Regions from separate parts of the Kitasatospora azatica KCTC 9699 genome, predicted to be linked through region 2. Evidence: riboswitches for the same ligand, from Rfam matches in the RefSeq annotation. Region 2 holds a riboswitch; each other region holds the start of a gene.

Region 1 (7,259 bases), on a different contig from region 2:
GGCCGGCGGCAGCAGACTGCGCTGCAGGCCGATCGCGGCCCGGTGCTCGCGGGCGTAGCGGCGGGCGTTGTCCAGTCCGAGCGCGGCGCGGGCGCCGATCTCGCGCATCAGCGCCCGGTCCTCCTCCTCGTAGGTGTCCTTCCAGCGGTCGCGGCGGGCGGTGATCCGGCCGAGCAGCAGACCGCGGGCGTTCAGCGGGACGGTGATCGTCCAAGCCTCGGCCGGGTCCTCGGGTCCGGTGTCGCCGGCCGGGCCGACCAGCACCGGGTCCCCGGGGGCGGGCACCGCCTCGGGCGGGCCGGCGACGGCGGTGCGGCGCAGCAGCAGGCGGCCGTCGGCGTCCGGAACCGGCTCGGCACCGGTGAAGACGGCGGCGGCGATCTCCACCACGGCCACGTCGGCGAAGCCGTCGGCCAGCGCGTCCGCCAGGTGCTGGGCGTTCTCGGTGATCGAGAGGGTGTGGCCGGCGGCGGCGGTGACCTCGTGCAGCAGGGCCAGCCGGCGGCGGGCCCGGTACTGCTCGGTGATGTCGGTGAACAGCACCGTCGCGCCGATCACCGTGCCGTCGGCGGCCTGCAGTCGGAAGGCGGAGAGCGCCATCATCCGGCCGCTGCGCGGGTCGACCAGGGTGCGGGCCAGCTCCTCGGCCAGCACCAGCGGGCGGCCGGTCCGCAGCACCTCGCGCAGGTGGGACTCCAGGGCCTCGGCGTCCTGCGGCTGGAGGAAGTCGCCGAGCCGGCCGCCCGGCAGCGAGCTCGGCACGCCCGAGTAGGGCAGCAGGTGGGTGTTGGTGCGGACGATCCGCAGCTGCTCGTCGAAGACCGCCAGGCCGATCCGGTCCTGCAGGAAGAGCTCCCGGGTGAAGGCCTCGTCCTGGCGCCAGCGGTCGGCGGTGTCGGCTGGTGCGCCGAGCACCACGAAGCGGGCGGCGTGCCGGTTGCCGGGGGCCGCGCCGCGAAGCGTGAGGATTCTGACCTCCAGGTCGAGCGGGCTGTCGCCGCCGGTGCGCACGGTGGCCCGGCCGGCCCAACCGAGACCGGGTTCACCCTCGCCGTCGACGCCGCCCTCGGTCGGCTCGATCAGCAGCTCGCGCACCCGCCGACCGCGCAGCGTGCTCGCGGGGAGGGCGAGCAGCTGCTCGGCTGCGGCCGTGCAGTCCAGGATCCTGCCGCCGCCATCGACCAGCACCCCTGCCACGCCGTCGAGGAACGGGAAGCGGGAGTCGTCCAAATCGTCCACCTCGCCCGGTCATGCCCTGTCCTCATCCTGTACCGGGCGGCCGCCGTCGGCGGTGCGGCGCTCCGGGAGGGGGCGAAGTTCGGCCGACCTGATCCTTCGACCGGCCCGATCGCTCTCAGTGACCGCCCGCGTCCAGCAGCTCGACGTCCGCGATGTTGCGCTCGATCTCGGCGGCGGGCAGCGAGACGGCCAGCGCCCAGTAGTAGACGGCCAGCGAGAAGCCGGCGATCACCGCGATGTCCCACCAGAGCGGCAGGTTCCCGGTCGCGCCCTCGCCGAACTGGCCCTGCCAGGAGAGGACGCCCATTCCGGCCAGGTAGACCGGCAGCCACTGCCCGGCCCGGAAGTCCATCCGGGGCGCCCGGGGCAGCCCCTTGGACCTGGCGTAGGCGGCGTAGGAGCCGAGCAGCAGGTAGCCGATCAGGATCGAGGCGCCGAGCCGCCACAGGGTGTCCCAGCCGGCCCAGTAGATCACCAGGTTGGCCACCACGAAGGCGATCGGCGAGATGATCTGACCGGCCGGCAGGTGGTAGGAGCGCTCCATGGCCGGGAAGCGCTTGCGCAGGACGCCGAAGGCGAGCGGCGCGCCCGCGTACATCAGCACCACGGCGGAGGTGATGAAGCTGACCAGCTTCTGCCAGCTGGGGAACGGCAGGAAGCAGAGCACCCCGGCCACCCAGGCGATCAGCAGGCCGAGCCAGGGCACCGCACGCCGGTCGGTGGCCTGCATCGACTCGGGTGCGTAGCCGTTGCGGCTCAGCCCGTAGGTGATCCGCGAGCTGGAGGTGACGTAGATCAGGCCGGTGCCCGCAGGCGAGATGATCGCGTCGATGTAGAGCACCGAGGCCAGCCAGCCCAGGCCGATCAGCGTGGCGAGGCCGGCGAAGGGGCCGCTGATTCCGGTGTACGTCAGCTGGTCCCAGCCGCCGGAGAAGGTGTTGGCCGGCAGTGCGCCGATGAACACCACCTGCAGCAGGATGTAGATCAGGCTGCCGATCAGCACCGAGCCGAGCACCGCACGCGGGATGTCCCGGCGCGGGTGGGTGCTCTCCCCGGCCCACTGGATGGCCTGCTCGAAGCCGAGCAGCGCGAAGATCACCCCGCTGGTGCTGATCGCCGCGAGCACGCCGCGGGCGCCGAACGGCGCGAAGCCCTGGCTGCTGAAGTTGGACCCGTGGAACTCCTTGATGCCGAAGACCAGGATGGTCAGCACCGGGACCGCGATCTTCCACCAGGTGGCCGCGTTGTTGGTGCGCGCCAGCCACCTGACTCCGAAGAAGTTGATCGCCACGAAGACCGCCAGCAGCGCGGCCGCGACGACGAAGCCGGAGGCGGTCAGCGTCTGGTCCTTGGCGTGGAGCAGCCCGTCGGCCCAGGTCCAGTGCTGGGCATAGCCGATCATCGCCTGCACCTCGATGGGCGCGATGGTGGCGGCCTGCAGCCAGGTGAACCAGCCGAAGGACATCCCCGCGAAGCCGCCGAAGGCGTAGTGCGGGTAGCGGGCGGTGCCGCCGGCCACCGGGAAGAGGCCGCCCAGCTCGGCGTGCACCAGGGCGAGCAGCACGATGGCGACCGTGCCGATGCCCCAGGAGAGCAGGGCCGCCGGGCCGGCCGCCTTGGCGGCCTTCTCGGCGCCGAAGAGCCAGCCGGAGCCGATGATCGCGCCGACCGAGGCGAACAGCAGACCGACCAGGCCGACCTCCCGCCGCAGCGCGTGCTTCGGGGAGCTGCGTTGGGTCCCGGCAGCGGGTGACGCCATGGCTGCGGCCTCTCTCATGAACGAACAGGGCTTGTCCGACGCTGCCTCAGCTCACGCGGCCCGCGCACGCCGCGCGCCGGTGGCGGTCACCCGTGATCAGCCGTCCGGCGCAATAGTCCGACTCCCCGTCGACTCCCCGTCGGCTCCCCGTCGGCTCCCCGCCGACTCCCGGCCGACTCCCGACCGTGTCCCAATCAGTCCGTAGTCGTAGGACCAGCGAGGCTTCTGTGATTCTGGCGTGACGTGTGCGATGCGGGGTTGTTATCGAGGTGATGATCCGTCTAGTCTCCCTGCAACCCGCCACAGCGGGCACCCGAACGCGGTACGCCGAGTCCTGCCCACCGCGCTTTCCGGGACCACGACGACACCTCTGGGCAGGGGCGGGGGACCCAGGTTCAGTGCCGTCTCCCACGGCTTGGGGTGAAGCCGCCCGCCGGATCCGATCCGCGCGGGTGGCCGGGCCAACCTCCCGGTCCGAACCCGACAGCTCACCTCGCAGGCGTGCGGAGAGGGACGTTCCATGGTGTTTTCCGGTTCCGGCCGCCACCGCCGCCCGACCCAGACCGACCGCGCCGTGGCCGCCGCCACCGTGGCGGGCGCGGGCCTGGCCCTGCCGCTGCTGACCGCGACCGGCGCCCACGCCACGCCGAGCACCACCTGGGACGCGGTCGCCCAGTGCGAGACCGCGGGCAACTGGGTCGCCAACACCGGCAACGGCTTCTACGGCGGGCTGCACCTGACCGCGCGGGACTGGGTCGCCTACGGCGGCGACGAGTACGCCGCCGATCCCTCGCACGCCACCAGGGACCAGCAGATAGCCATCGCGGAGAAGCTGCTCGCCGACCGCGGGCCGAGCGCCTGGCCGGGCTGCGAGTCGGTGTCCGGACTGGCCCAGGCGACCACCACGCCGACACCGGCGCCAAGCGCGCCGACGTCGACCACGCCCGGCAAGCCGGATAAGTCCGACAAGCCCGACAAGCCGACGTCCGGGCCGTCGACGCCGACCGCCCCCACCGACGCGCCGCCGGCCACCCCGCCGACGCCCACCGCCCCGACCGCCGGCACGCCGAGCGCACCGGCGACCACGGCCACTCCGGCGCCCGCGTCCTCCGCTCCCGGCACGCCCGCCACCAGCACTCCCCGGCGGACCAGCCCCCCGCGCCAGCCCCCACCACGCCCAGCGCTACGCCGACCACTCCGGCGCAGCCGCAGCCCGGCACACCGGCGCCCGGTTCCGTGCCCGCTCAGCCCCAGCCCGCCCCGATGCCCGCGCCCGCACCGCAGCCCGGCTCGCAGCCCGCCCCCGTCGGCGGCCCCTACACCGTGCAGAGCGGCGACACCCTCTACGGCATCGCCACCAGCCACCACCTCGACGGCTGGACCCAGCTCTACCAGGACAACCTCGGCGTGGTCGGCGGCAACCCCGACCTGATCTTCCCCGGCCAGCAGCTCCAGCTCCCCTGAGCCGGGGCGCCCCGGCGTCCGTCGGAATCGGCCCGTCAGAATAGGGCCATGTCCCGACGAACCACCCGCCCCGCCAAGAAGCCCGCCGCCACCCGCACGAGCGACTGCCCGTGCGGCCTGCCGGCGAGCTACGACGACTGCTGCGGCCGACTGCACCGCGGTCTCGCCCAGGCGAGCACCGCCGAGCAGCTGATGCGCTCGCGCTACTCGGCCTTCGTCGTCCAGGACGTCGGCTACCTGCTGAGCAGCTGGCACCCGGACACCCGGCCGAGCGCGCTGGATCTCGCGCCGGAGCTGCGCTGGGAGCGCCTGGAGATCCTCGGGGGCACGGACGGCGGCCCGTTCCACACCTCGGGCACCGTCGAGTTCCGCGCCTACTACCGTGAGGGCCGCAGCTCGGGGACGATGCGCGAGAACAGCCGTTTCGTCCGCCACGAGGGTGCCTGGGTGTACCTGGACGGCGAGGTCGAGGCGGACTGAGCCCCGCACCGCCCCGAGGAGTCCGATGACCGACGTCCACCCGCCCGCCGTCCTGCCGGCCGAACTCCAGCCCGCCGCCCCACCGACCGAACTCCCGTTGGCCGAGCTTTCGTTGGCCGAGCTGCCGTTGGCCGAGCTGCCGTTGGCCGAGCTGCCGTTGGCCGACTACCTGCGCACCCTGCCGCACGGAATCCTCTTCGGCGCCGTCCACTTCACCGACCCGGACGGCCACCCGCTGCTGCTGAAGTCCGTCTACGACCCCGAGGTCTGGCAGTTCGCCGGCGGCAACATGGAGTTCGGCAGCGATCCGTGGGACTGCGCCCGGCGCGAGGTGTGGGAGGAGACCGGCCTGACGCTGCCTCAGCACCCGGTCCCGCCGTTGCTCGCGCTGCTCTTCGTCGCGGCCTCGGGCGACTGGCCGTTCAAGATCGGTGTGGTCTTCGACGGCGGCACCCTCTCCCACGCCCAACTCGCCGGCCTGGTGCTGGATCCCGCCGAGCACTCGGAGTACTCGGTCCGCTCGCTCGCCGACTGGCGCCAGGAGCTGCGACCGAGCCGGCTGGCCCTGCTGGAGGCGGCGGTCGAGGCCCGCCGGACCGGCCGCTCGGCCTACCTGCAGCTGCCGCTTCCCGCACCCGCCCATGAGACCTGAACCGCCGGCGCACCGAGCTACCGAGCTACTACCCGATCATCCCGATAATCGCTGTCCCGATTCCGGACGGCCCGTTAGCTTGACCCCCATGGACCTCACCGCCCCCGCCGACACCGCTCGCCTGGACCGCAAGGCGGTGGCCGCAGCGACGATCGCGGTCCTGCTCTGGGCCTCGGCCTTCGTCGGAATCCGCACGGCCGCCGCCCACTTCGGCCCCGGACCGCTCGCGCTGGGCCGGTTGGCGGTGGGCTCGGTGGCCCTGCTGGCGACCTGGGCGGTGCGCCGCGAGCCGCTGCCGCCGCGAGCGGCCTGGCCCGGCATCGCCGTCTCCGGCCTGCTCTGGTTCGCGCTGTACATGGTGGCGCTCAACTGGGGCGAGCAGAAGGTCGACGCAGGCACCGCCGCGATGGTGGTCAACCTCGGCCCGGTGCTGATCGCGCTGCTCGGCGGACTCCTGCTCCGCGAGGGGTTCCCGCGACAGCTGATGATCGCGGTCGCCGTCTCGTTCACCGGCGCCGTGGTGGTGGGACTGTCCCGCGCCGGCGGCTCCTCCTCGCTCCTCGGGGTGCTGCTCTGCCTGCTTGCCGCGCTGCTCTACGCGGCCGGCGTGGTGGCCCAGAAGCCCGCGCTGCGCCATGCCGGCGCGCTGCAGGTGACGGCCTTCGGCTGCCTGCTCGGGACGGTCGCCTGCCTGCCGTTCAGCGGGCAGTTGGTCTCCCAGCTCGCGCACGCCCCGCTCTCGGCCACCCTGGACCTGGTCTACCTGGGCCTGTTCCCCACCGCACTCGCCTTCAGCGCCTGGGCCTACGCCCTGTCCCGCACCACCGCCGGACGGATGGGCGCCACCACCTACGCCGTGCCTGCCCTGGTGGTGTTGATGTCCTGGGCGATACTCGGCGAGGTGCCGGCACTGCTGAGCCTGGTCGGCGGTGGGCTCTGCCTGACCGGCGTCGCGCTCTCCCGCCGTCGCTGACCCTCCGCCACTGACCCTCCGCCACTTCCCAAAGGACGCCCCCGTGCAGCTGACCATCGAGGACCAGCGCCGCCGCGCGCTCGCCTTCCGCGACCTCCACACCGGGCCCGGCGCCTTCGTCATCCCCAACGCCTGGGACGCCGGGACGGCGCGGCTGCTGACCGGGCTCGGCTTCCCCGCGCTGGCCAGCACCAGCGCCGGACTGGCCTTCGCGCTGGGCCGGGCCGACGGGGCCAACCTGGTCGACCGGGAGCAGACGCTGGCCAACGCGCGCTCGATCGTGGCGGCCACCCATCTGCCGGTCTCGGCCGACCTGGAGAGCGGCTTCGGCCCGGCCCCCGAGGACGTCGCCGAGACGATCCGGGCGGCGGCCGCCGCCGGACTGGCCGGCGGCTCGATCGAGGACGCGACGGGCGACGCCGCGGCGCCGATCCACTCGTTCGAGGCGGCCGTCGAGCGGGTCCGGGCAGCGGTCGAGGCGGCCCGCGGGCTGGACGTCCCGTTCACGGTGACCGCCCGCGCCGAGAACTACCTCTACGGGCGCGAGGACCTGGCCGACACGATCCGGCGGCTGCAGGCCTACGAGCTGGTCGGCGCCGACGTGCTCTTCGCACCCGGCCTGCCGGACGCCGAGTCGATCCGGGCGGTCTGCGCCGCGGTCTCCGCTCCGGTCAACGTCCTCGCCGCCGGGG
Region 2 (7,259 bases):
GCCTTGTATTCCAGCATGGACCGCATCTCGGTCCAGGAAGAGTCCGAGATGGCTCGGGAGAGCTTCCGGCTCCCGAGCATGTTCCGGACGCTCAGATCCTCGATCACGATCGTTTGGCTCTCACGAACGAGTCGAGTGGTCAGCCTATGCAGGAAGTCCCTGCGCCGATCGGCGATCCGGGCATACACCCGGCCGACCTTGATACGGACCTTCTCGCGATTGTTGGAGCCCTTCGCCTTGCGGGCAAGGTCCCGCTGAACCTTGGCCAGGCGTTCCCGGTCTCGGCGCTCATGCCTCGGGTTGGCGACCTTCTCCCCCGTGGAGAGCGTCACCAGGCTGGTGACACCGGCATCAACACCCACCGCCGCGTTCACGGCCGCAGGCATCGATGGCCGGTCCTCGCACAGCACAGAGACGAACCAGCGCCCGGCCGCGTCCTGCGACACGGTAACCATCGACGGCACACTGCCTTCGGGCAGCGGCCTCGACCACACGATATCCAGCGGATCGCTCATCTTCGCCAGCGTCAGCCGTCCGTCCCGGAACCGGAACGCGGAGCTGGTGTACTCCGCGGACTTGCGGGACTTCTTCCGCGACTTGAACGTCGGATACTTCGCCCGCTTCAGCCAGAAGTTGGCGAACGCCCCTTGCAGGTGCCGCAGCGCCTGCTGCAACGGAACCGACGACACCTCAGACAGGTAAGCCAGTTCCTCGGCCTTCTTCCACCCGGTCAGCATCGCGCTGGTGGCGTTGTAGTTGACCCGCTCCCGGCGAAGCGTCCACGCCTCCGTGCGGGCCTGCAACGCCATGTTGTAGACCTTTCGTACACACCCGAACGTGCGCGACAGCTCAGCCGCCTGCGCATCGGTCGGGTAGAAGCGGTACTTGAACGCCCGCTTCACGTGGGTGGCCGCCATGGATCACACACTGACATCCATCCTTGTGACCATCTGACGAGTAATCACCTACCGAAAGAGCATGCCGCCTTGACTGCGGCCTGCCCAGCCCTGACCCACTACCCGGGAGATCCAATCCCTCCCCGACCTGAAGGCCGGGGTTTCCTTGGAGGTATCAGATGACCGACCTGTCAGACGAGTTGCTGCCCCACGGCCTGCTGCCGGAGGCACTGCTGCCCGAGACCCGCCGCGCCCTGCTGCACCGTCTCGCGGTCGGCCAGGCGCAGGGCCGCACCCCCTCGCTGGTGGGCGCCGTGATGCGGGGCGGGCGGATGGTGTGGTCCGGCGCCCGCAGCATGATCGAGGGTCACGCGCCCGACGCCAACGTGCAGTACCGGATCGGCTCCATCTCCAAGACCTTCACCGCCGTGCTGGTGCTGCGGCTGCGCGACGAGGGGCTGCTCGATCTGGCCGATCCGCTGGAACAGCACCTGCCCGGAACCGTGGCCGGCCGCGCCACCATCCGCGAGTTGCTCTGCCACGCGGCCGGCCTGTCCTCCGAGACGCCCGGGCCGTGGTGGGAGCGCACCCCGGGGTCGCTCCGCCCGGAGCTGGCCGACCTGTTGGAGGAGCAGCCCTTCCGGCACCCGGCCGGCGAGCGGTTCCACTACTCCAACCCCGGCTACGCGCTGCTCGGCGCTCTGGTGGAGCGCCTGCGCGGGGAGCCGTGGGGCGAGGTGCTGCGGCAGGAGGTGCTGGAGCCGCTCGGGCTGACCCGCACCACGCTGCTGCCGCAGTCCCCGCACGCGGGTGGCTTCGCCGTGCACCCGTGGGCCGATGTGATGCTGCCCGAGCCGCTGACCGACACCGGCGCGATGGGGCCGGCCGGGCAGCTCTGGTCCACCGCCGCCGACCTGTGCCGCTGGGCCGCCTTCCTGCTGGCCGGGGACGAGAAGGTGCTCGCCACCGACACGCTGGCCGAGATGCGCCGTCCGGCCGTCGGGCCCGAGGGCGACTGGACCGCCTGCTACGGCCTCGGTCTGCAGCTGGCGCGGCGCAACGGTCGGGTGCTGGTCGGCCACGGCGGCTCGATGCCGGGCTTCCTGGCCGGGCTCTGGCTGAGCGAGGAGGACGATGTGGCGGCGGTCACCCTGGCCAATGTGACGAGCGGCACGCCCACCTCGACCATCGCCGCCGACCTGGTCTCGATCGTGGCCGAGCGCGAACCGCGCTTCCCCGCGCCCTGGCGGCCGTTCACCGACGCCGATCCGCAACTGCTGGCGCTGACCGGGCCCTGGTACTGGGGGCCGAACCCGGTCGCCCTGCACCTGCGGGCCGGCCGGGCGCTGGAGCTGACCGAGCTCGGCAGCGCGGCCCGCGCCTCGCGGTTCCGACCCGAGCCGGACGGCAGCTGGACCGGTCTGGACGGGTACTACGCGGGTGAGCCGCTGCGCGTGGTGCACGCCGCGGACGGCACGGTCAGCCATCTTGACCTGGGAAGTTTCGTCCTGACCCGGGAGCCGTACGGCCCCGCGGAGGCGATTCCCGGGGGTGTGGACCCGCAGGGGTGGCACGCGGGCTGACGGCCCGTCGGGTGACGATTTGTATCGTTATGGATCTTTAGGTCCCAACATGAGACACCTCACATTGGCTTGTGATGGGACCTTCGACCTGCCTACGGTGCTTCTCGTTCGTCCTCACACGAACCTCGCTCTCCGGAACGCCGAATCCTGCCGCCGGGCCGAGCGAGCACGTGCCTTCACAGCACCACGGCAGGGGCGGGGGAACCACAGGTAAGTCGCCTCACCCGGACTTGGTCCGGGCGGGGCTTGGGGTGAAGCCGCGCCTAGCGCGGCCGGGCAACTCCAGCCCGAATCCGACAGCTCACCTCGCAGGCGTGGGAGAGGAAAAGCTTTTCATGATGTCCCTCAACGGTCGTCCCAGCCTGCCCAGCCGCAGCACCATCAAGCGCGTTGTCGCCGCCGCCGTCGTGGCCGGCGTCGGTGCCGGTATCCCCGTGATCGCCGCCGGTGGCGCCACCGCCGCCCCGGCCCACCAGAACACCGCCGTCGCGCTGCAGGCCGCCGCCCCGACCCACGTGGTCGAGGCCGCCAAGCCGGCCGCCGTCCAGGCCGCGCCGCAGGCCGCCCCCCAGGCTGCCGCCCCGGCCGCTGCTCCCGCGACCTACACCGTGGTCTCGGGTGACTGGCTGTCCAAGATCGCCGCCTCGCACAACGTGCAGGGTGGCTGGCAGAAGCTCTACGAGCTGAACAAGTCCGTGCTCACCAAGGGCCCGAACCTGATCTTCCCCGGTCAGCACCTGACCCTGGCCACTGCCTCGGCTCCCGCCCAGGCTCCGGCGCAGGCCCCGGCCGCCCCGGCCGCTCCGGCCAAGCCGCAGAGCGCCCCGTCCACCCCGGCCCCGGCCAAGTCGGCCCCGGCCAAGGCTGCGCCGTCCGCCAAGAGCGACACCCAGGCTGCCAGCCGTTCGAACACCCGCAGCCCGCTGGCCGCCACCCCGGCCGCCGTGCCGGCTCCGGCCAACAACTCGGTCGCCTCGCTGCAGGCGCTCGCCGCGTCGATCGTCCCGGCCGACCAGCTGGCCTCGTTCGACCAGATCATCAGCCACGAGAGTGGCTGGAACATCACCGCCACCAACCCGAGCTCGGGTGCCTACGGCCTGCCGCAGGCCCTGCCCGGCAACAAGATGGCCTCGGCCGGCGCTGACTGGCAGACCAACCCCGCGACCCAGCTCCGCTGGGCGCTGCAGTACATGAACTCCACCTACGGCAGCCCGAACGCGGCGTGGGCCTTCTGGCAGACCCACTCGGCGTACTGAGCCGCCTGATCGCCTGATCTGATCCCTCGGGATTCCCCGGGTTGATTCCAGGATGATTCAGCCATCGGCCGGTCGTCGGGGCTTTGCAAACTTTGCAAAGCCCCGACGACCGGCCTTTTGGCTTTGCATGCCCGGGATCCGGGACCGGGGACCTGGGGGTCGGGAGTACCGGGGGGGGTCGGGAGTGCCGAGGGGCGGGAGTACTGGGGGTACCAGGATCCGCGGCCTACCGGCTCGGCTCGGCGACCGGGAGGTCGGAGCGGTGGATGTCCACCCAGCGGCTGCCGAAGCAGCGGTAGTAGGCAGTGCCGGCAATCCCGAGGCCGTTGTCCTCACAGGGCTTGCTCGGATCGATCCGCGGCAGGCCGAAGGAGCAGGCGTCGGCCGCGTTACCGGCCCGCACGCAGTCGTCGGGACGCAGTCCCCCGCTCGGTACGGCAACCGCGGTCGGCAGATCGGTGGCCGCCCGGGACGGCTTCTTGGTCGACTGCACCGTGGAGTGCCCAGCCGGCGAGACGCCCGCGCAACCGCTGAGCGCGAGCAGGGCGGCGGCGCCGGCGAGCTGCACGGTGCACTTGATGATCACGGGCGGCGAATCTATCAGCACGCCCGTTCGTATGCGGTGGCAGGCTCCGGGCTCAGCGTTGGCGAAGACCGGCTGCCGGGCTCAGTCGGCCGCGCCGTAGCGGACCAGGTACCCGGCCAGCCGCGCCACGTCCTCGTCGGTCCAGTCGGTGAACCGCTCCGTGAAGGACTGCCGGCGCATCTCATGGGCGTCGCGCAGCAGGGCCAGTCCGGCGTCGCTCGGCCGCAGGATCTGGCCGCGGTGGTCCTCCGGGTCCGCCTCGCGACTCAGGTACCCCAACTTCTCCAGCGCACCGACCTGTCGGCTCACCGTCGACTTGTCGAGCATGAAGTAGGCGGCCAGGTCGGCCGCCCGGCAGCCGCCGCGCTCGTTCATCAGGTCGAGCATGCTGTACGTCACCAGCGAGAGTTCCGGGTGCAGCTGCGAGGCCTTGTGCCGGGCCCGGCGGGCGAAGGCGGTCAGCTCGCGCTGGATGATCTCGATCGACGCGTCTCGGCCGGACACCCGACTGCTCCTCAGCTCAACCACTCAGCCCCACTGGTTGGGGAGTACAACATAGCCGGTCGGACCGGACGGTTACAAACGGTAGTCTTGGCGTGACAGATCCGACCGCCGCCACGGGCGGCCACCAGGGTGTCGCGGGGTGCACGTGGACTTCGATCCACCAGCTGAACAGCTCACCGACCAACCGGCCGACCAACCGGCTGAGCAGTCGTGCGACCTCGGCACCTCCGGCACCTCCGGCACTTTCGGCACCGAACTGCGGCGACTGCGGATGGCCCGTGGCCTGTCGCTGAGCGCGCTCTCCCGCCGGATCCACTACAGCAAGGGCTACCTCAGCAAGATCGAGAACGGCGGCAAGCCGGCCGGCCTCGACCTCGCCCGCCACTGCGACGACCTGCTCGGCGCCGGCGGGGCCTTGCTTCGGTTGGCCGAGGCGGCTGCCGCGCCGGGGGCGGAGCAGCCGAGCCGAGCGGCGACGGACGCGGAGGTCACGAGCCCCGACTCCCGCTGCCCCTACCTCGGCCTCGCGCCCTTCGGCCCGCAGGACGCCCACTGGTTCGCCGGCCGGGATGCCGCACTCGCCGCGCTCCTGGACCGCCTGGCCGAGCGTGCCGGTCAGGGCCCGCTCGCCCTGGTCGCCCCGTCCGGCGCGGGCAAGTCCTCGCTGCTCCGCGCCGGCCTGGTACCCGCCCTGCAGCGCGGCGAACTGCCCTCCGGCCGCCCGGCCCAGCATCGCCGGGTGCTGGTCCGAACGCCGACCGCGCACCCGCTCGCCATGCTGCGCGAGCTCCTTGACGCACCGTCGACCCAGGCCCCACTCCCCGCCCAGCCGAGCCGGCCGCCCGGCACCGGCAGCACCACCACCAGCAGCACCACCGCCGCCATCGCCGGCAGCACCGCCACCGCCGCCACCGGCCTGGTCCTGGTGGTGGACCAGTTCGAGGAGGTCTTCACCCTCTGCACCGACGAGGCCGAGCGCCGTGCCTTCATCCAGCGGCTCTGCGAGCTGGCGACCACTCCCATCTGCGACCTCGGCACCGACACACCGCCGCTGGTCGTGCTCGGCATCCGGGCCGACTTCTGTGGCCGCTGCCTCGACCACCCCGAGCTGGCCCCGGTGCTCACCCGCGGCCTGCTCGCACTGGGCCCGATGACCGCGGGCGAACTGCGCGAGACGATCACCCGCCCGGCTGCGGCGGCCAGCCTCACCCTGGAGCCGGGCCTGGTCGAGGTGCTGCTGCGCGACCTCGGCCTGCCCGAGCTCACCCTCCCGGACCAGGCCACCGGCTCGACCGCCGACTCGGCCACCGATCGGCCGCTCCCGGCCGCCCGCCATCCGCTGGCCGCAGGCGTGGCCGGCGTGCTCCCGCTGCTCTCGCATGCCCTGCTCGCCACCTGGCAGCAGCGCGAGGGCAGCACCCTCACGGTGGCCGGTTATCTGCGCACCGGCGGGATCCGCGGCGCCATCGCCGCCACTGCTGAGAACGTCTTCACCGGCCTGGGCGACCAGGGCCGGCAGACGGCCCGTCAACTGCTGCTGCAGCTGATCCAGGTGAGCGAGGAGAGCGAGGAGAGCGAGGAGGCCCGCCGCCCGGTCCCGCGCGACCAGCTGCTCCGCCAACTGCCCGCCGGCAGTGCCGCCGTGCTCGACGCCTTCGTCCAGGCCCGCCTGCTGACCGTCGACAGCCAGACGGTGACGCTGACCCATGAGGCGCTGCTGCGGGCCTGGCCCCGGCTGCGCGGCTGGCTGCACGAGGACCGGGCCGCGCTGCTGGTGCGCCAGCAACTGGCCGAGGCCGCCGCCGAGTGGGAGCGCGAGCAGCGCGATCCGGCCGCGCTCTACCGGGGGACCAGGCTGGCGACCGCCTACGACTTCCTGCGCGATCCCGACCGCCGTGCCGCGCTGACCCAGCGCGAGGCCGCCTTCCTGACGGCCAGTCACAACCAGCAGGAGGAGCGGCAGCGCACGGCCCGTCGGCAGGTCCGCCGGCGGCGGCAACTGCTGGTCGTCCTCGCGGTGCTGCTGGTGCTGGCCGTCACCGCCGGTGGGGTCGCCTACCAGCAGCGGTCGGCCGCGTTCGGCGAGCGCCGGACCGCCCTCTCCAAGGCGCTGGCGGCGGAGTCCGCCGCGCTGGCCGCCGGCCGGCCCGAGGCCTCGATGCTGCTGGCCGACCAGGCGTACCGCACCGCGCCGACCACCGAGGCGCGGGGCGCGCTGCTCAGCACCCAGGCCCAGCCGTTCGCCGGCCGGCTCTCCGGTCACACCGGCGCGGTCAACGCGGTGGCCTTCAGTCCGAACGGCATCTGGCTGGCCACCGGCAGCTCGGACTGCACAGTGAAGATCTGGCATGTGAAGGACCGTCAGGCCGACAGCACCCTGACCGGTCACGGCGGCTCGGTGCGCACGGTGGCCTTCGCCCCGGACAGCGAGACC
Region 3 (7,259 bases), 4.2 Mb from region 2:
GGGTCGGAGGAGAGCATCAGCTGCACCCCCGGGTCCATCCCGCCGGCCCGGTACTGGGCGGCGGCCACCATGGCCAGGTCGGAGCGCATGGTGTTGAGCGAGTCCTGCGCCACGGCCACCTGCTGCTGCAGGCTGCCGGCCTCGCGCTGCAGCCGTTTGGCGTCCTCCTCGGCCGCGTTGGACTTCTCCGAGGCCTGCTCGGCCTCCGCGTAGAGCTGGTCGACCTGCGCCTTGACCTCGTTCCGGTCCGGCCGTGGTGCCGCCTGCGCGCCCGAGCCGGCCGTTATCGCCAGCGCGGTGGTCGCGGCAGCGGTGACCGCCAGCACTCGGGCGAGCCGCCGCGCGGCGCCCTGCGGGGGAGTACGGCCCGGAGGTACCGGGCGCTGCGGCATCGCCATGGGCTTGACGACTCCAATCGTCCAACTGAGGTCCGAGCGCAGACGTTAGCGAGTCAGGACGGACGAGTCCAAACCCCTACCGATACGAATATTTGATCACCAATCGGACATTTATACGAGAACAGCCCGACTTCCCAAGGGAAGCCGGGCTGTCTGCTGACGTCTCGTCAGGGGCGCACGATCGCCGAGATCGGCATCACCGTGGCGGACTCGTAGCGGACCACCGCGCCGGTGTGCGGGGCGTGGATGACCTGCCCGCCACCGACGTACAGGCCGATGTGGTGCATGTCGCCGAAGAAGACGATCAGGTCGCCGGGCTGGGCGTCGGCGATGTTGGTGCCGATGTTGGTCCCCGCCCCGGCCTGCTCCTGCGAGGTGCGCGGGAGCGAGACCCCGGCCTGCGCGTAGGCCCACTGGGTCAGGCCCGAGCAGTCGAAGGTGGATGGGCCGGCGGCACCGTAGACGTACGGCGAGCCGAGCTTGCTGACGGCGGCGGCTATCGCGGCCTGCGCGTGCGAGCCACCGGTGCTCGGCACGCTGGGGGTGCCGGCCGGCGCGCTCGGCGTGCCCAGGTCGGTGCGGGTGGTGTCGCGCGAGGCGGCGGCGCTCTGGCTGGCGGCGGCCTTGGCGTCCGCAGCGGCCTTGTCGGCGGCGGCCTTGGCATCGGCGGCGGCCTTCGCCTCGGCGGCGGCGATCGCCTGCTTCTGCTGCTCGGTCAGCGTGTTGAGCAGGTCCTGGGCCTTCTTCAGCTTGGCCTGGGCCTCGTCCTTGGTGGCCTTCAGCTGCTGGGTGGAGGCGTCCAGCTCGGTGAGCTTGGCCTGCGCCTCGGCCTTGTCCTGGTCCAGCTTGCGCTGCTGCTGCTGAAGCTGCTTCAGGGTCTCGGCCTGGGTGCTGTTCAGCTCGTTCAGCGAGCCGGCCTGGTTCAGGAACCGGTCGGGGCTGGTGTTGAGCATCAGCTGCACGGTCGGCGAGATGCCGTTGTTCGCGTACTGGTCGGCGGCCACCCCGGCCAGTCCGGACTGCAGGTTGGTCACCTGGTCCTGCTGGCGGGCGACCTGGTCCTGGATGTCGCTGACCTGCTTCTGCAGCGCCTGCTGCTTGACCTGCGCACCCTCGTAGCTCTGGTTGGCAGCCTCGGCCTGGCCGTTCAGGTCGTCGACCTGCGTCTTGACCTGGTCGAGGGTGGGAGTCGGATCGGCGTGCGCACCGGTCTGCGACGAGAGGGCGACGGCGGTCGCGGCAGCGGCGGTCAGGATCGACGCGCGTGTTCGGCCGACGGGCTTGGGACGACGATGGGACGCCACGAATCCTTCTTCCTTCGACCGCCTACCGGGTGAGCTGACGGGTTCGGGCTGGAAGACTGCCCTACGACGCCTCACCGACCGTCAGGTCGACCTGGCGCCGATTCACCCCGGAGGAACGTGTGGTTCCCCGGCTCCGGTCCGCAGCTCCCCCGCAGGGGCTCCCCGTCGGGCAGTCAACTGCCCGTGCCGCTTTCCAGACTCGGCGGTAACCCCCGCTGCCACCCGGGTCGGGTGAACGCCATCGCGGTGGTCCGGTTGACGACCCTAGTAACAGATCCGTGATCTGTTCAAATCTTTGTCGGAAGAATCGTCCAACTTTGACTGTGAGTGATACGCGGGTCACCGGAAGGTGATCATGAAGTGTACGAACAGGTGTCCGGGCTCACATCGAGGCGTGAGAGAACGTCAGGTCCGCCGGATCAGGGCCGGCGGATCGTGTTGATGGACCCGATCGAGGCGGCGTCCGCGATCCGGATCACGTCACCGGTGTGCGGTGCGTGCACGGCCTGGCCGTTGCCGATGTACATCGACACGTGGTGCAGGTCGCCGCCGTAGAAGATCAGGTCGCCCGGCTCGGCCTGGGCCAGGCTCGGCACCCGGGTGCCGACCGAGACCTGCTCGTAGGTGGTGCGCGGCAGCGAGACGCCGGCCTGCCCGTAGGCCCACTGGGTCAGGCCCGAGCAGTCGAAGTAGGTGGCACCGCTGGCGCCCCACTGGTAGGCGTGGCCCAGCTTGCTGAGCGCGGCCTGCACCGCGGCGCCGGCGTAGCCGGAGGCCGGCGGCAGGTTCAGCGGGGCCCGGACGTCGCTGCGCGAGGCACGGTCGGCCGCCCGCAGTGCGGCCTGGTCGGCGGCGCTGAGCGAGGAGAGCAGCTTCTGCGCCGCTGCCAGCTTGGCCTGCACGTCCGCCTTGGCCGCGTTCAGCGCCTGGGTCGAGCGGTCCAGCTCGGCCAGCGTGTCGGCGGCTTCCTTCTTCTCCTGGTCCAGCTTGCGCTGCTCGGACTGGAGCGACTTCAGCGCGTCGGTCTGGGTCGAGGTCGCCACCTGCATGCTGGCGGCCTGGTCCAGGTACTGCTGGGGGTTGGAGTTGAGCATCATCTGCACCGAGGAGTCGATTCCCCCGTTGCGGTACTGGTCGCCCGCCACGGCCGCCAGGCCGGACTGCAGCTCGGTCACCTGCTGCTGGGTGCGGGCCACCTGGTCCTGCAGCTGGGAGGCCTGCTGGCGCAGCTGGTCGCCGCGCTCCTTCTCACCGTTGTACTTCTCGGTGGCGGCTTCCTGCTGGCCGTTCAGGTCGTCGATCTGCGCCTTGACGTCTTCCTTCGACGGCTTGGGGTCGGCCCAGGCTCCGGTCTGTGCGGAGAGGGCGACCGCGGTCGCCGCAGCGGCGGTGAGCACGGACACCCGCGCGCGGCTCGGCTGCTTGGGACGGCGGTGGGACGCCAAGGGACAGCTCCTTCTTCTACCGGGCTCACCCGATCGGGTGAAGTGACCGGAAAAATAGGTTTGACGCCAGACCCTAGTGAACATCACATCTTCGCGCCACTCCCCCGCCGGTGCGAACTACCTTTGGCGCAGCGCCTTTCACCGACTCTTCACCGGGTGAACCCCGGTCAGTACCCGAACGGTACTTCAGGGACGCGACAACCGGTTCAACAGCAGGGTCGACGCCACCGGGCGTGCGCCGACTTTGCGCACGCCGTCGGCGACCTCCCGGTCGGCCGACACCACGACCACCGGGCGGCCCTGCGGCTCGGCCCGGACCAGCTGGCGGATCAGCTCGTCGGCGGTCTGCCCGGTGCGGCTGAACCGCACCCGCACCCCGCGCGGCGGCGCCATGATCACCGGCACGTCCAGGTCCTGGCCGTCGAAGACGCAGGTCACCTCGGCCTGGGTGCGCTGGGCCAGCATGGCCAGACCGCCCAGCAGCCGCAGCCGCTGCTGTTCCAGCGGCAGCGTCGGGTAGCCGGTCTTGGTCACGTTGTAGCCGTCCACCACCAGGTGCACCTGAGGGATCGCCAGCAGCTGGTCCAGCAGCGCCGGGTCGTCCTCCGCCAGGCCGCGCCGGGCCACGTCGTGCGGCGAGGCCGAGCCGGGCACCACGGCGTCCACCAGGTCGGCCGGGTGCAGCTGGGTGACCGGCAGCGCCAGCTCGCGCTGCAGGCCCTGGGCCGACTGCAGCACGGTGTCCAGCAGCAGCCGCAGCCGCATGTCCTCCACGCTGCGCCCCTCGCGGGCGGTGCGCCGGCCGGTCTCCAGCGCGCTCTCCAGCTCGGCCACCCGGTGCTTGAGCCGGCGGTTCTCGCTCTCGGCGGCGCCGCGCTCGGTGGCCGCCGCCGCCTTGGCCTCGGTGAGCTCGCCCTGCAGCTTGCGGCTCTCGGCCTGGGCCCGGCGGGTGTCGCTCTCCAGGCTGCGCAGCTTCTTGCGCAGCGACTCCAACTCCTTGCGGGTGCCCTCCGACTCGGCCCGCTGACGCTCCAGGTCGGTGCGGGCGGCGGCCCGGGTGGTGGCCAGCTCCTCCTGGAGCTTCTCCACCAGCCGGGCGGCCTCCGCGGCGGCGTCCTCGACGCCGGCCCGCTCGGCCTGTTCGCCGGCCTCGGCCACCAACCTGGTCCAGCCGCGCGGGCGCAGCAGGTAGGCGGCGGCCGCCACGTCCAGCGGCTCGGCTGCGCCGGGGACCTGGCCGGCCTCCAGGGCCTTGACCAGGTCCGGCTGGCCCAGGCGCAGCCGGTCCGCTATCCGCAGCCGGAAGACCGGCTCGGCCTCCAGCGCCGCGGCCAGCGCGGTGCCGGCGTACTTGGCGCGGCGGGCCGGGGTGAACTTGGCGTACGGACGCAGGGTGGTCGGCAGCTCGGCGGCCGGCAGCCCGCCGAGCGCGTCGGCGGCCAGGCCGACCACCCGGCGGCGGACGCCCTCGGGGAGCGGACGCTCCAGCTGCTCGGCCGCGCCTTCGTCAGCCGCACCGCCGTCGGGTGCACCATGGCCGGCCGCACCGCTCTGGGGCGCGTCGTTGCCGGACGTCCCGGTGTCGGGCGCGTCCTCGGCAGCAGGCGGCTGCCCCTGGGGCTCGGCGGCCTCCCTCGCTGCGTCCATCGCGTCCTCGGCTCCGATCCTGGTCTGCTGACTCACCACTCGGTGCAATTGTCTCGTGCGTGGCGCCGCGAGGAACACCACGCCCCGGTCGACCCGGAGGGTCAGCCGGTCAGCTCGCGTTCTCGGCGTCCGGCCGTGCCACCAGCTCGACCTGGTCGACCGCGTTGCACCAGCGGCAGCGGATCGACTCCACGCTCTCGCTGAGCACCTCGCGCTCCTCCACCTTGGCCTCGCCCGCCAGGTCCAGATGGACGTACTCGACCACCTTGGAGGACCGGGTCACGTCGAAGCGGGTCAGGTTTCCGCAGAGCGTGCAGCGCCAGCGGGTCTCGGCAGTGGGCACGGGGACAGTCATGGGGCGGGGTCCTCTCGGCTGGTCCCTGGTCCGGGCCGATGCTCCGGCCAGGCCTCAAGCCTAGGGCCTCGACCTGCGACCGCAGGCACCGGATACCGGTCCCGACCAGCATCCGGACGGCTCGAACAGCCGACCGGTTGGTTCACCCAGTCGCCGTACACCGCTGTGTCGGCACCCGCACCGCGCGGAATGGATCCGGCCATGGCGCTCCCGAGGACGCAGTCGGCCCCGCTGGTCAGCTATCTGCTGATCGGCCTGAACTGCCTGGTCTTCCTGGCCGGACCGAGCGGGCTCAACTCGGAATGGGGATCAGCCCGGCCGGAGGCTGGGGGAGGTCGGACCACCGCCGAGCGCGCCTGTGCGGCGCAGCGCTACCAGCAGCGTTGGGGAGCCGTCCCGGCGGAGCTGCTGAGCAACCGTCCGCTGACCGCGGCTCAGCTGGCCGGGGCCGCCGCACCGCTGCCGGACTGCCCGTTGCGGCCCACCCCGGGCAAGCTGCCGGCCGTCTCGGTGTTCAGCTCGCTCTTCGTGCACGGCGGGTGGCTGCACCTGCTGGGCAACATGCTCTTCCTCTTCGTCTTCGGCCCGGGGGTGGAGCAGCGGCTCGGACGGGTGCGCTTCCTCCTCTTCTATGTGGCGGCGGGCGCGCTGGCGGCCTACGGGTACGCGCTGACCACCGGCAACGGGCCGGAGGCGCTGCGGCCGCTGGTCGGGGCCTCCGGGGCGATCGCGGGGGTGCTCGGCGGCTACCTGCGGCTCTATCCGAAGGCCCGGGTCACCGCGCTGGTGCCGCTGCTGTTCTTCCTGCCGCTGCGCTTCCCGGCCTGGCTGGTGCTCGGCCTCTGGTTCGCCGTCCAGTGGTGGTCCGCGCACGACGCCCTCCCGGGGGTCGCCTACCTGGCCCATGTGATCGGCTTCGCGGCGGGGTTCCTGGCGGTGTGGGTCGGGAGCAGGCGTGCCCGATACGCTGATCCCACGACCTATCAGGGAGCCCCCCAGTGATCACCGCCATCGTGCTCATCAAGACCAGCGTCGACCGGATCCCCGAGATCGCCGAGGCGATCGCCGCGATCGACGGGGTCAGCGAGGTCTACTCGGTCACCGGCGGGTACGACCTGGTGGCGATGGTCCGGGTCCGCCACCACGACGACCTGGCCGAGGTGATCCCCGGCCGGCTCAACAAGGTCCCGGGCGTCGAGCACACCGAGACCCAGATCGCCTTCCGCACCTACTCCCAGCACGACCTGGAGGCCGCCTTCGCGCTGGGCCTGGACGGCTGACGCCCGCTCAGCGGCTCAACCGCCCAGCGGCTCGCTGCCTCAGCGGCGGGTGTCGGCGACGCAGCGCCCGCCCTCGTTGCGGTAGCTCCAGCGGGCGCCGTCACTGACCAGCTCGCGCACGGCGCCGAGGAACCGGTCCAGGTGCTCCTCCGGGGTCCCGGCACCGAAGCTGACCCGGATCGCGTTGAGGCTGCGCTCGCCCGGCAGCGAGGGCTCGGGCGCACCGCACTGCGAGGGTGACGCCTCCTCGGAGCCCAGCAGCGTCCGCACCAGCGGGTGCGCACAGAACAGCCCGTCCCGCACCCCGATCCCGTACTCCGCCGAGAGCGCCGCCGCGAAGTGCGAGCTGTTCCAGCCCTGCACCACGAAGGAGAGCACGCCCACCCGCGCGGCGTCGGTCCCGAACAGGCTGAGCACCTTGACCTCGGGGATCTCGGCCAACCCGGCCTTGAGCCGCTCGATCAGCCGCTGCTCGCGCGCCTCGAGGGCGTCGAAGCCGGCCTCGCCGAGCGCCCGGCAGGCGGAGGCGATGGCGTAGGCGCCGATCACATTGGGCGAGCCGGCCTCGTGCCGGGCCGGGCCCTGGTGCCACTCGACGGCCACCGACCCGTCCGCCTCGCGGGCCACCGTCCGGCTGGCGCCGCCGCCGGCCAGGTACGGCTCGGCCGCGTCCAGCCAGTCGCTGCGCCCGGCCAGCACGCCCGCGCCGAACGGCGCGTAGAGCTTGTGCCCGGAGAAGGCGACCCAGTCCACGTCCAGCTCCCGCACCGAGACCCGGTGGTGCGGCGCCAGCTGGGCGGCGTCCAGCACCACCCGGGCGCCGTGCCGGT

The links. A riboswitch is a leader RNA that binds a small molecule or an ion and turns the genes downstream of it on or off. The one in region 2 is predicted to bind cyclic di-AMP.
Region 1: it holds a riboswitch for cyclic di-AMP, as region 2 does, so the genes downstream of both, BR98_RS40085 (transglycosylase family protein) here and BR98_RS42300 (LysM peptidoglycan-binding domain-containing protein) in region 2, are expected to answer to the same signal.
Region 3: it holds a riboswitch for cyclic di-AMP, as region 2 does, so the genes downstream of both, BR98_RS31360 (C40 family peptidase) here and BR98_RS42300 (LysM peptidoglycan-binding domain-containing protein) in region 2, are expected to answer to the same signal.

What each region holds. Positions count from the first base shown of each region.
Region 1 is NZ_JQMO01000002.1:1,062,416-1,069,674, forward strand. Features, by position in the region: gene BR98_RS04990 (SpoIIE family protein phosphatase) at 1-1,239, opposite strand, end outside; gene BR98_RS04995 (APC family permease) at 1,355-2,998, opposite strand; cyclic di-AMP (ydaO/yuaA leader) riboswitch at 3,348-3,516, shown strand; partial or broken gene BR98_RS40085 (transglycosylase family protein) at 3,519-3,809, shown strand; gene BR98_RS40090 (hypothetical protein) at 3,758-4,129, opposite strand; gene BR98_RS40095 (LysM peptidoglycan-binding domain-containing protein) at 4,262-4,462, shown strand; gene BR98_RS05010 (YchJ family protein) at 4,511-4,942, shown strand; gene BR98_RS05015 (NUDIX domain-containing protein) at 4,968-5,594, shown strand; gene BR98_RS05020 (DMT family transporter) at 5,683-6,567, shown strand; gene BR98_RS05025 (isocitrate lyase/PEP mutase family protein) at 6,611-7,259, shown strand, end outside.
Region 2 is NZ_JQMO01000003.1:436,141-443,399, forward strand. Features, by position in the region: gene BR98_RS13115 (RNA-guided endonuclease InsQ/TnpB family protein) at 1-917, opposite strand, end outside; gene BR98_RS13120 (serine hydrolase domain-containing protein) at 1,076-2,479, shown strand; cyclic di-AMP (ydaO/yuaA leader) riboswitch at 2,686-2,809, shown strand; gene BR98_RS42300 (LysM peptidoglycan-binding domain-containing protein) at 2,815-3,735, shown strand; gene BR98_RS13130 (hypothetical protein) at 3,962-4,342, opposite strand; gene BR98_RS13135 (MarR family winged helix-turn-helix transcriptional regulator) at 4,403-4,825, opposite strand; gene BR98_RS13140 (nSTAND1 domain-containing NTPase) at 5,097-7,259, shown strand, end outside.
Region 3 is NZ_JQMO01000003.1:4,647,678-4,654,936, reverse strand. Features, by position in the region: gene BR98_RS31365 (C40 family peptidase) at 1-398, opposite strand, end outside; gene BR98_RS31360 (C40 family peptidase) at 566-1,702, opposite strand; cyclic di-AMP (ydaO/yuaA leader) riboswitch at 1,707-1,858, opposite strand; gene BR98_RS31355 (C40 family peptidase) at 2,122-3,147, opposite strand; gene BR98_RS31350 (NYN domain-containing protein) at 3,334-4,794, opposite strand; gene BR98_RS31345 (hypothetical protein) at 4,904-5,149, opposite strand; gene BR98_RS31340 (rhomboid family intramembrane serine protease) at 5,351-6,151, shown strand; gene BR98_RS31335 (Lrp/AsnC family transcriptional regulator) at 6,148-6,429, shown strand; gene BR98_RS31330 (aminotransferase class V-fold PLP-dependent enzyme) at 6,469-7,259, opposite strand, start outside.